DNA from 2 places in the Sphingomonas sp. STIS6.2 genome. Region 2 is predicted to be linked to the other one. Evidence: riboswitches for the same ligand, from Rfam matches in the RefSeq annotation. Region 2 holds a riboswitch; the other holds the start of a gene.

Region 1 (8,895 bases), on a different contig from region 2:
AGCACGCGGATGTCGATCCCGCCCCACGCCGCCGGTCCCGCCTCGAGCGCCTCGAACACCGCGGCCGCCATCGCGAACACGCCGGGATCCCCCGACGACACGACGACGACGCGCGCGCCCCTCGCGGCCAGTTCGAGCGCATGGCGCGCGCGGTCGATCTCGACCCGGTTGTCGCTCGCATGCAGTGTCAGGCCGTCGCGCGCCGGAACCCTCGCGACATAGGGGATATAGCCGATCACGTCGGTTGCCGCGGCCAGCGCCGCGCTGACCTCGGGCGTCACCAGCGCAGCATCCCCCGGCCCCAGCCCAGCGATCGCCAGCCAGCCAATCCCTGCGCTCAGGGTCATGGCCGCCGCCCCTGCCCGTGGATCAGCAGGATCGCGAAATAGGGCGTGACCGCATCCGCCTCGCACAGCCGCGTGACGCGCTGCTCCGCCATCGCCGCATATTCGACCAGCCACGCCGCCTCCTCGCGCCCCGCCGCGGCGACCGCGCGGCGCAGCTTGGCGAGGTGCCGGCCGATCTTCATCACCACCAGCGCATCGGTGTCGCGGATCCGCCGCACCAGATCCGCCTCGGGCAGCGTCCCCATCACCACCGTCAGCACGTCGTCGCCCCAGGTGATCGGCGCGCCGCTCGCGGTCCAGGCGCCCGACATGCCGGTGATGCCGGGGACGACCGCAACCGGCGCGACCCCCTGCAACCGCGTATAGAGGTGCATGAACGATCCGTAGAAGAACGGGTCTCCCTCGCACAGCACCACCACGTCCTCGCCGCCCAGCGCCAAAGCCGCGAGGTGATCGATGCACCCCGCGTAAAAGCCCGACAGCCGGTCGTTGTAGCGCGGATCGGACAATGCAATCTCGGTGGTGACGGGATATTCCATCGGATATTCGATCACGTCGTCGCGCAGCATCCCCTCGACGATCCGCCGCGCCTGTCCCGGGCGTCCCGCCTTGCGGAAATAGGCGATATGCCGCGCGCCGCGCACCAGACGGTCCGCGCGCACGCTCATCAAGTCGCACGCGCCCGGCCCCAACCCGACGCCGTGGATCGTGCCCGTCACGACCGCCTGCCCCGGCGGCGGCACCAAAGTCGGCACGGGCTCCACCACCCCGATCATTCCGCCGCGCTCGCCAGCGCGTTGATCGCCGCGACGGTGATCGCGCTGCCGCCCAGCCGCCCCTCGACGATCACGCACGGCACCGGCTGCGCCGCCCATAATGCATCCTTCGATTCGACCGCACCGACGAAACCCACCGGACAGCCGATGATCGCCGCGGGCCGCGGACAATCGGGATCCTCAAGCATATTGAGCAGGTGGAACAGCGCGGTCGGCGCATTGCCGATCGCCACCACCGCGCCCGCCAGATACGGCCGCCAGAATTCCAGCGCGGCGGCCGAGCGCGTCGTCGCCATCCCTTTCGCCAGCGCGACCGTCTCGGGCGTGTGCAGCGTACAGATCACCGCATTGTCCGCCGGCAGGCGCGCGCGTGTGATCCCCTCGGTCACCATCCGCGCATCGCACAGGATCGGCGCGCCCGCCCGTAACGCCGCGCGCGCAGCACGCGCGAACCCAGGCGAAAAGCGAATATCCTTGGCCAGCGCGACCAGCCCCGCAGCGTGGATCATCCGCACCGCGACCGGCTCCTCCTCGGCATCGAAGCGCGCCAGATCCGCCTCGGCGCGGATCATCGCGAACGACTGGCGATAGATCGCGGCCCCGTCAGTCTCATAGGCATAGGGCATCAGGCGGCTCCGGACGGCTGGGAGAAATGGGCGATAATCTGAGCGGGTTCGAGCGCGCCGAGCAGCGGCGGCGCGCCCGCCCGCGCGTGCAGGGCAAGATCGAACCGCCCGGCGCGCCCGGTGAGCGTCACGTCCGCAGGCCGCGCCCGCGCGCAGCCCTTGGCGCATCCCGACACGTGCAGACTGCCAGCAACCAACGGAGCGAGCCGCCGCGCGAGGTCGCGCGTCGCGACGCTCGCCTGCGGACAGGCGGGCGCGCCGACACAGGCGTCGACCCCGGCGCGCACGGTGCTGCGGTCGCGCGCGCCATCCGCCACCCCGCCTTCGAGGATCAGCATCCGCCACGGCGTCACGCGGATTGCCGTGACCGGGTCTGCGGCGATCCGGTCGCGCAACTCGACTGCCGCGATCCGCCCGAAGCCGAGCGCGACCGCCGCGCCCAGCGGATGCGCCCCGGCTTCGGGCGGTGGCGCGGTGGGCGCGGGAACCAAGGTCGCGGCCCCCGGCACGGCCGCCGCATGGCGCGCCATCCGCCCCGCCGCCGCACCTCCGCTGTCGACGAACCACCGCGCCAGCGCGACCAGCGCGTCGACGGCGGTGTCGCGCGTCACGTCCACCCCCGCCGCACGCCCCTCGCCGCGCACCAGCAACCTGCCGTCCACCGCGCGCTCGACCCGGAAATCGGCGGGCGCGCGGGTCAGCACCGGTGCAGCGCCGGCATCGATCGCAAAGCCGACCTTGCCGGGCAGCACCGGCAGGTCAGCCAATCGCTCGCGCAACGCGGTGGCGATATGCTGCGTGTCGTCCCCGTCCCGCCAGTCGGGCGCGACCAGAATCACACCGCGCGCCTCGCGCTCCGGATCGGGGTCGATCAGGCCGACCGCCAGCAACGCCTCGACCAGCTCCCGCCAGCCCGCCTCGGTCACGCCGCGGATCTGCAGATTGGCACGGCTGGTCACGTCGATCTCGCCATTTCCCCACGCCATCGCCGCATCGCACAGCGCGAGTGTCTGCGCGCGCGTCAGCCGGCCGAGCGGCGGGCGGATCCGCACCAGCAACCCGTCGCCCGCCGCCATCGGCCGCCACGCATCGGGGCACCATCCCTTGACGACGAACGCGCTCATGCCGGCAGGTCGAGCTGCGCGAGGATCGAATTGCGCCGCGTCGGCCACAGCCCGGCCGCATGCAGCGCCGCGAACCGCGCGGTCATCGCCGCCAGCGCCGCGGGGTTTGCGCTCTCCAGAAACGCGCGCACCGCGTCGCGCCCCAGCGTCGCATCATAGTAGAGATCGATAAGCTCGGGCGACACCACCCGCGCCAGCTGCGCGAACATCGCCATATGGTCGAGCGTCGCGGCGATCTCCGCGCCCCCGCGAAACCCGTGCCGCATCATCCCCTCGACCCAGGCCGGGTTCGCCGCCCGCGCATGAACGACCCGCGCAATCTCCTCGTCCAGCGGCCGCGCACGCGGCCGTTCCGGGTCCCGCGCGTCCAGATGATACAGCGCCGCGGCCTTACCCCCGGCACCCGCCTGCGCCGCCGCGAACCCCGCCTCGTGCGCGGCATAATCCGCGGCGAGCAACAGGTCGGTTTCGGGCAGGTCCTGGACATGGACGAACGCGTCGGCGGCGGCGACCCGGTCGCGGATCCCCGCCGGATCGAACCGCGTCGCATTGTCATCGCCCGCCCCGTCGAGCGCGTGGCACGACGCCGCCAGCCATGCCGCCCCCGCCGCCGCCCGCGCCGCCTCGCCATAGGCCTCGCCCGCATCGCCGAGCCCGAGCCCGTAGCGACCCGGCTCGGGCCCATAGACGCGCGCACCGACGGCAGTGCCGACGAACGGGTTCCAGTCGCCGGGCTCGTCGCGCAGCGCCAGCGCGCGCACCGCCTGCCCGAACATCTGGCCGAGCGCGGGAAACGCATCGCGGAACAGCCCCGACACGCGCAGCGTCACGTCGATCCGCGGCCGGTCGAGCCTTGCCAGCGGCAGGATCTCGACCCCCGTGACGCGGTCCGACGCGTGATCCCAGACCGGCTCCGTACCCAGCAGGTGGAGCGCCATCGCAAACTCCTCGCCTGCGGTCCGCATCGTCGCCGACGCCCAGAGGTCGACGACCAGCGCGCGCGGATAGTCGCCCTCGTCCTGCAGATGCCGGCGGACCAGCTCGTCGGCCAGCCGCACGCCCTGCGCATGCGCCGCGCGCGACGGCACGCCGCGCGCGTCGGTCGCATACAGGTTGCGCCCGGTCGGCAGGACGTCGCTGCGTCCGCGCCACGGCGACCCCGACGGCCCCGCCGCGATCCGCCTGCCCCGCAACGCGCTCAGCAGCCCGTCGCGCTCGGCCTCGCCCTGGTCACCACGCCCATAGACGTGCAGACCGTCGCCGAACTGGCTCTCCTTCACGTCGCACACGAACGTGTCGATCCGCGTGATCGCCTCCGCCTGGCTCGCCTCCTCGTCGAGCCGCAGCGTCGCCGCCAGCCCGGTCGCGCGCGCCTCGTCGGCGATGTCGCGCTGCAGCCGGTCGCGACGCGCGGGGTCGAGCCCGTCGGCGGTCGAAAATTCGTCGAGCAACGATTCGAGCCGCCCCAGCCCCGCACCGCTGCGCGTCGTCGCGGCCGGCGGCGGGACATGGCCGATCGTCACCGCGCCGATCCGCCGCCGTGCCTGTGCCGCCTCGCCCGGATCGTTGACGATGAACGGATAGAGCACCGGCATCGCCCCGGTCAGCGCCTCGGGCCAGCATTCCCCCGACAGCGCGACCGCCTTGCCCGGCAACCATTCGAGCGTCCCGTGCGCGCCGACATGGATCAGCGCATCGGTCCTGCGCGCGTGCAGCCACAGATAGAAGGCGACATAGGCATGACGGGGACAGCGCGAGAGGTCGTGATACTCGCCGACCCGCGCCGCGCTGCGCCCGCGTTCGGGCTGGAGCGCGATCACCACGCCCCCCCGCTCGACGGCCGCGAACTCGAACGCGCCGTCGATACAGGCCGGATCGTCCTCGGGCGCGCCCCAGCTTTCCTCGAGCGCATCGCGCAACACGGCCGGCAACGCTCCAAGCGCCGCGCGATACGCCGCGACCGGCCACGCGATCCGCCCCGTCTCCAGCGCCTCGGCCAGCGCTTGCGGCGCCGCGCCGCCGGTCGCATAGCCCGCCGCCGCCAGATCCTCGACGATCGCGTCCGCGGACGCCAGCGCGTCGAGCCCGACCGCATGCGCCATCTGATAATCCTTGCCCGGATAGGTCGACAGCACAACCGCGGGCCGCTGCTCAGCGACCGGTCGCGTCGCCAGCCGCACCCACGCGATGACGCGCGCGACGATCGCCGCGATCCGCTCGGGGTCGGCCCGGTGCTCGCGGCGCGCATAGCCGAGAGCGTCGTCGCGGACGCCGTCCTCCTTGAAGCTTGCGACGCCCGCGAACAGGCGTCCGTCGACTTCGGGCAGGACGACGTGCATCGCCAGGTCGGCGGGGGACAACCCGCGCGTCGACCCCGCCCAGGCGGCGCGGTCCGACGTCGCCAGCGCGACCTGGAACACCGGCACCCCCGCTTCGTCGAGCGGCGAGCTGTCATCGGCGCCGCGGCCGGAAAACGCGGTGGCATTCACGATCGCCGCCGGACGCAGCGCAACGACCCAGCGCTTGAGCCACCCCGCCGCGCCCGGCGCCTTCAGCGACGGCGCGAACAGCCCGACGACGTCGAACCCCGCCCCGCTCAGCCCGGCATGCAGCGCCTCGATCGGGTCGAGATCGGCGGCGGTCAGATAGGAGCGGTAGAAGATCAGCAGGATTCGCGGCCGCGTCGCGGTCATCGCGAACGCCGCCGGGCACGTCACCCCGTCGCGCGGCTGCCAGCCACCGACCTCGGGAACCGTCTTCACCCCCGCGACCGGCCCGGCATAGAGCCCCGCCGCCAGCGCCATCTGCGCCAGCGCCGCCTGCGCCGCGACCGCGCCGCCATCGTCGCACAGCGCGGCGAGCCGGCGCAGCGTCGACACCGGCACCGTCGACGCCGCATCGAGCCGCGCATCGCTGCGCCCGTCCGCGGGCAGCACCGCCAGCGCGATCCCCCGCGCCCGCGCCAGCGCCTCGACCTGCTGTAACCCATAGGACCAGTAGGACCGCCCGCCGATCAGCCGGATCACGATCCCCTTCGCCCCTTCACCCCCCGCTAGCGTTCGCTCGACATAGGTATCGACCGACAGCGGATGCGCGAGCGCGGACAGGTTGGCGAGCCGGAGCGACGGCAGCGGGCTCCCGTTCGCCGCCGCACGCCGCCACCCGGCCGCGAACGCGCCGAGATCCCCGTCCGAAAAGGACAGGACGACAAGATCCGCCGGGCTCTGCGCGAGGTCCTGCGGGACCGCACTCTCCTCCAGCCCGTGGCTTTCGCGGAAGACGACGTGCATCGCCGTCAGCCCTGAAGCGCGGCCCGGATCCTTGCAGGGTCGATCCGGTCATGCTCGGCGATCACCACCAGCCGCGTCTGTCGCGCCTCGTCGCCGCGCCACGGCCGGTCATATTGCGTCCGCACCCGCGCACCGACCGCCTGCACCAGCAGCCGCATCGGCTTGCCCGTCACCGCGGCATAGCCCTTCACGCGCAGGATGTCGGCGTCGCGCGCGAGGGTCTCGATCCGCGCGGCGAGCGCCGCCGGGTCCGCGATCTCGCCGAGGTCGACGATCATGCTGTCGAAATCGTCATGCTCGTGGTCGTCCGCGCCATCATGATGCGACGGCCGCGCCGCGATGTCGTCCTCCGCCGCCGCGTTCAGCCCCAGCACGACACGCGGATCGATCACCCCGTCGGTCAGCGCGATCACCGGCAACGCACGCGGGGACTCCGTCGCGATCACCGCGCGCGCCGCAGCCACCCCCGCCTCGCCCGCCAGATCCGCCTTGGTCAGCAGCACCAGATCCGCACAGGCGAGCTGGTCCTCGAACACCTCGGCGAGCGGCGTCTCGTGATCGACGCTCGGATCGGCGCGGCGCTGCGCCTCGATCGCGGCGAGGTCGGGCGCGAACCGTCCCGCGGCGACCGCTTCCGCATCGGCCAGCGCGATCACCCCGTCGACCGTGATCCGCGACCGGATCGCGGGCCAGTCGAACGCCTTGAGCAACGGCTTGGGCAAAGCGAGCCCCGACGTCTCGATCAGGATATGGTCGGGCCGCGGGTCGAGCGCGAGCAACGTCTCGACGGTCGGGATGAAATCGTCCGCGACGGTGCAGCAGATGCAGCCATTGGCGAGCTCGACGACATTCTCGGCCGGGCAATCGGGGATCGCGCACCCCTTCAAGATGTCGCCGTCGATACCAAGCGTGCCGAATTCGTTGACGATCACCGCGAGCCGCCGGCCGCCGGCATTGCGGATCAGATGACTGATCAGCGTGGTCTTGCCCGCGCCGAGGAATCCGGTGACGATGGTAACGGGAATCTTGGCCAGGGTCGGCTGGGGGTCGGTCATGCGATACTCTCCGGGCGTCGGAACGACAGCCACGGACGGACGCACGCCCGCAGCCACACGCGCGCACGACCTGACGGCCGCACGCGTTCGTCGCTCAGACGGAGTACCGTGCCGCGACCATCCCCTGGATCAAGGCAAGAGCGACCATGACGCTGGCAGGTCTCCTGGCTCGCGGGTCGAAGCTCGATGCACGCCTTCCCAGGTCCCGTGACCCAGTGGCTGCCCCCGCATCGGGGGCCTGTGCGTCTCGCTCACCGCTTACAGTTGCAGGGACAGCCGCGGCATTGGGAGGCAAACCTCCCGCACCGCATTCCCATTCAAGCCCCGAAGGGCACCGGCGCGATCTGTTGAGGTTCGGTAGAACCAAACCTCGGGGTTGGGTTTAGAGGAGTTTGGCGGTTGTGCCAATGCACCTGACCTCCGTCATCCCGACGAAAGTCAGGACCCAGAGCCAAACAAAATGCGGTGCCTGGCTCTGGGTGCCGGGTCGAGCGCAGGATGACGACGCTGTTTGTTAGCCCCGCACCACCTCGATCTCGTCGAACCGCTTCCACCGGTAGATCGCGAAACTCAGCACCCAGCACGCCACGAACAGCGCGATGATCGCAAAGCCCAGCCCGTTGAAATTTTCGCCCAGCGCCGAAGCGACGTCCCACACGCCCCCGCTCAGCCCCAGCTTCGACGCCAGCAGCGCGAGCGTCTCGATCCCGCCGATCGCGATCGCGACGATCGCCGAGATCAGCGTGATCGTGATGTTGTAATAGAGCTTGCGGATCGGCTTCACGAACGCCCATTCATAGGCGCCGAGCATCACCACCCCGTCGGCACTGTCGACCAGCGCCATGCCCGTCGCGAACAGCACCGGCAGCACCAGCACCGTGCCGATCGACAGCCCGTCCGCCGCCTGGCTCGCCGACAGGCCGAGGATCGCGACTTCGGTGGCAGTGTCGAACCCCAGCCCGAACATGAACCCGAGCGGCGCCATGTGCCAGCTGCGCGTGACCAGCCGGAACATCGGCCGGAACAGCCGCGCGAGCAGCCCGCGATTGCCGAGCAGCAGGTCGAGGTCTTCCTCGACATAGCGCCCCCCGCCGCGGACATGGCCAAAGGTCCGCCACACCGATCGCAGGATGATCAGGTTCATCGCCGCGATCGTGAACAGGAACAGCGCGGATATCAGCGTCGCGATCACCCCGCCCGCCTGCTTGAACGCCTCGAACTGTGACAGCGCGCTCGCGGTCAGCGCGATTCCGACCGCGGCGATCAGGACGATCCCCGAATGGCCGACCGCGAACCAGAAGCCGACCCCGATCGGCCGCTGCCCATCCTGCATCAGCTTGCGCGTCACATTGTCGATTGCCGCGATATGATCCGCATCGACCGCGTGGCGCAGCCCCAGCCCCCAGGCGAGCATCGCGGTGCCCAGCATCAGCGGCTGCGCCTGGAACAGCGCGAACGCCCATCCCCAGGCGGCGATATTGGCCGCCACCAGCATCGCGAACATCCAGCCGATCCGGTGTCGCGTCGAACGACCGGCGGTCCGCCCGGTCATGATCTTGGTCATTGGCACATCCCCGGCGTCCGACGAGGACGGGGGCCTGCCGCGAACGACCGGGACGCGCGCCGACCGGACGCCATGAGCGGCCGGCATGCGTCGCCGATGCGGCCCCCGCCGCA
Region 2 (3,664 bases):
CGTCCGGTTTCATGAAGGGGCGATTGACCTGTGACTGACCGGGACTGGGTCCATCCGTCATCGTCTGAGCCGTTTCCATCCCAGCCAGATGCCGCTTATCGACGTCACCCCGCCTGCGATCGAGAACAGCCAGAGCAGCATATCCCGGGCCGGCCGGTACATGGTGAGCACGCCGAGATCCCATTTATGGAGGAGGTCGAATGCCCAACGGTATGCCCGTTGCCGCTTATCGACGGTCTTCAGAATCTCTCCGGTGGCGGGATCGATATAAAACCACGTCTGTGGCGGATCAGCGAAACGCAGCCGGAGCACCGGCAGCTGTGGCAGGGTTGCGACCGCATACCAATACGCATCAGGCGTCGTCAGGCGGTCGATCGCGATCAACCGCGTGCAGCCTGCCAGACGACGGACTCCAGCCATCAGGGCGTGCGTGGTCGGGCTCGACGGGGTAAGCATGACCGCATCCAGAGCGGATCGCCGGCCGTCACGATAGGCGAGCAGCACAAGCGGCGTTCCGGCATTATCAATAAGTTGCGCGATCACTGCACCGGAACCTACGGCGCGTAGTCGGTCGAGCGATACTACCGGCATCTGATCGGATGCCTGATAGACGCGCATCGCGGCCTTGACCGGTTTTGTCCCACCAAACAGATGGCCGGGGTCGACCGACAGCCACCCGCTGAAGATCCAGGCGATCAGGAAGACACCACCAACCATCCCTGCGATATGATGCCAGAGCATCCAGCCGTTATAGGGCGTCATCCGTCCGCCCCTGAAGCGGCGTGCGCCGATGCGCGTCCGCAAGATGCCGATCCACATGCCCGCTACCGCGGCAGCGATACAGGGGCCTGACACCCACAGCACGACCTGACGCCAGGCCGATTGATCCTGTCGCAGCACCGTCGGATAAAGCCAGTGCGGCACCGAACCAAGCCAGTTCCAGAACCTCTCGCGGCGGGTTGTTACCTGCACGACGGCGCCCGTACTCGAGGAGACATAGGCCTCCGTGCCGGACGCGTCGGCGAGCGCGACCTTCCAGACCGGTCGATGCCGGTCAAAGCCACCCGCAACCGTCCACTGATCGCGTGCCAGATGATCAACGCGCTCTACAGTTGCATGTGCAAAGCGACCGGCGACCCGAGCGGCATACAGCGCGTCAACCAGCGGCAGAACTGACCCCCGATGGGCTGCGACCGTCACATGCGATCCATCCCACTGTGCGACGCGCCAGACAGGCGTGCCGTCGCGCATTTCGAGCATAAGCTCCTGCGGTAGATATCCACCCTCAAGCGGTGGCGGTACGTCCACCGCTGCCCAGTCGATAGCCTCGCTCCCGGTCAGCTTCTCAGCTGAAGAGAGGGAGGGATAGGGCACGTAGAGCATCACCAACCCGGACAGGAACCACATCGCGAAGAACAGGCAGCTGGCAATGCCGACCCAGCGATGAACAAGGTAAAGCCAGCGCCGGGCAGTCTTGCCAATTGCGCGCCCGCTCACGGCGTCAAAGACGGACGTCAAGCGAGCCGTGGACCGAACCGCCACGCAAGCGAGGCGAGACAATAGGAACGGCATTACGGTAATCCCCCGGGCGTCTGGCGAACCCGGCAGGGACCTCCCGCGAACGGCCGACATCCGCGCCAGCCGGACGCGATTGCGACCGGCACGCATGCCCGTGCGGTCCCCACCGCACACGTCGTCGCTCGACGGAGTACCGTGCCGCGGCCACCCCCTGGGCCAGGCAAGAGCGACCAGACGCCGGCAGGTCTCCTGGCTCACGGGTCATCACACGATGCACGGCCTTCCCAGGCCCTCATGACGAAACGTCTGGCCCAGTGGCTGCTCCTTCCGGTTCAGGAAGAAGCGAAATGCATCGCGCTCGCCGCTTACAGTTGCAGGGACAGCCTCGGCTTCAGGTGGCGAACCACCCTCACCGCGTTCCCTATTAAGCCCCTTTCGGGGCACCGACGCGATCATGCCGCCCTGCTCGGATCGAACAGGTCAGCGGCGCCGGTCTATCTTGACGAAGACCATCCGGCAATCGGTCGGAGCGGCCATCACAGAGGTCAAAAGGCAAGTCGGTGCCCCTTAACGAAAGGCGGTAACTGGGAAGGAGCGAATACGTCGCTAATGTCCGGCTATGCGTCTGGCCGGAAGCCGTAGGGCAGGGCGTGTCCGCCCAGTTGTAGCCGTTCGAATGCTCATCGGCCTTGCCTGGTAGGCGACGTTCCGACAGGCTGTCGAATTGAGGGTTTGGTACTGACTAGCCGCCTGGACTGGTCAGACGTACGCCGGCCCAAACTGTATTAAGGGGGGCTGCTGATGTGCCGTCGACGCAATGTGATATTGTGGGCGCTTTCGCTGGTTCTTCCCTTGGCGCTGCCCGCTGCAGCACAGGGGCCGACCCATGCTCTGGCTCCTGCTCTCGACGCCGGCGGACGTCGCGCGATTGTGGAAGAGTTCGCTCGCGCGATGCGCGACCATTACATATTCACTGAGCGGGCCGAGCAAGTGGCGAAGAGGACGACCGACGCGTTTGCTTCAGGCAAGTACGACGATGCCAGAACGGCGGGAGAACTCGCGGCCCGGTTGTCCGCTGATGCGTCCATCGTGACCCACGACAAGCACCTTAGCGTGTTCTCGATGCAGGAGCCGCGACCGCCGCGAGGCGACGGTCCACCGGCTGAGATGCCCGCCGCGGACGCCGGAGTGACTCGCGCCGACATCCTAGCGGGCGGTGTTGGATATATTGAAGTGATTGGCTTTCCACCAATCAGCTTCTCCAAAAGGGCGGTTGACAAGGCCATGACCTCCCTCTCAGGCAGTCGTGCTCTGATCATCGATGTCCGCCGTAACGGCGGCGGAGACCCGGGGGCCGTTTCATACCTCGTCAGCTTCCTGGTTCCGCCAGGCCGGGCGATCAATGACATCGTCTCACGCGTGGCAAAGACGACTGAGACAACGCGAGAAAGCTACCGATCCGTTCGCACACCGGTGTCCTTCTTCGACATCCCTGTCTACGTTCTCACCAGCAAAATGACCTTCTCTGGCGGTGAGGAGTTCGCCTACGACATCCAAGCGCTCAAGCGAGGAACGTTGATCGGGGAGACAACAGGGGGCGGGGCCAATCCTGTCGGTCCGGTCGATATCGGTCACGGTGTTATCGCCATGATTCCCTCTGGCAGAGCGGAAAATCCGGTCACGAAGACCAATTGGGAAGGCGTTGGTGTTCGGCCAGATGTGTCCGTTAATGCGGAGAACGCACTTTCTGCGGCGCTGGCGAAGGCAGGGTCAAAGCCAGTCGCCGATATCGCGGCGGCGTCTACAAAAAGGGTTTTTAGCCCGCGAACAGCCCAGCTGGCTGGATCAGACGCAGCAATCCGCAGGCTTATCGGCGCGATTGCAAGCGGAACTACGATCCAAGACCTTGTGACCCCCCAGCTCGCTTCCGAGATCCAGCCGCAGATCACTCAGAATCGGACTGAACTCGCTAGTCTCGGCCGATTACTCTCGGTAGACTTCTGGCGTCCTACCGCGTTTGGTGGCGATGAGTTCAAGCTCACGTTCGCCAATGGACGGCGCAAAACGATAGTGTCGCTAGATGATCAAGGGAAGATTGCGGGCATGCTCCCATTAGCTCCGTTAAGTCCGGCTGAGTAAGCGCCAG

The links. Region 2 has a riboswitch for cobalamin ahead of sphst_RS13680 (hypothetical protein). Riboswitches for the same ligand answer to the same signal wherever they lie in the genome.
Region 1: it holds a riboswitch for cobalamin, as region 2 does, so the genes downstream of both, cobW (cobalamin biosynthesis protein CobW) here and sphst_RS13680 (hypothetical protein) in region 2, are expected to answer to the same signal.

Annotation. Positions count from the first base shown of each region.
Region 1 is NZ_JPDP02000041.1:424,496-433,390, reverse strand. It holds gene cobJ (precorrin-3B C(17)-methyltransferase) at 1-347, opposite strand, end outside; gene cobI (precorrin-2 C(20)-methyltransferase) at 344-1,123, opposite strand; gene sphst_RS08225 (precorrin-8X methylmutase) at 1,120-1,749, opposite strand; gene sphst_RS08220 (cobalamin biosynthesis protein CobG) at 1,749-2,873, opposite strand; gene cobN (cobaltochelatase subunit CobN) at 2,870-6,163, opposite strand; gene cobW (cobalamin biosynthesis protein CobW) at 6,169-7,218, opposite strand; cobalamin riboswitch at 7,356-7,572, opposite strand; gene sphst_RS08205 (HoxN/HupN/NixA family nickel/cobalt transporter) at 7,733-8,770, opposite strand.
Region 2 is NZ_JPDP02000116.1:133-3,796, reverse strand. It holds gene sphst_RS13680 (hypothetical protein) at 58-1,518, opposite strand; cobalamin riboswitch at 1,741-1,981, opposite strand; gene sphst_RS13675 (S41 family peptidase) at 2,320-3,657, shown strand.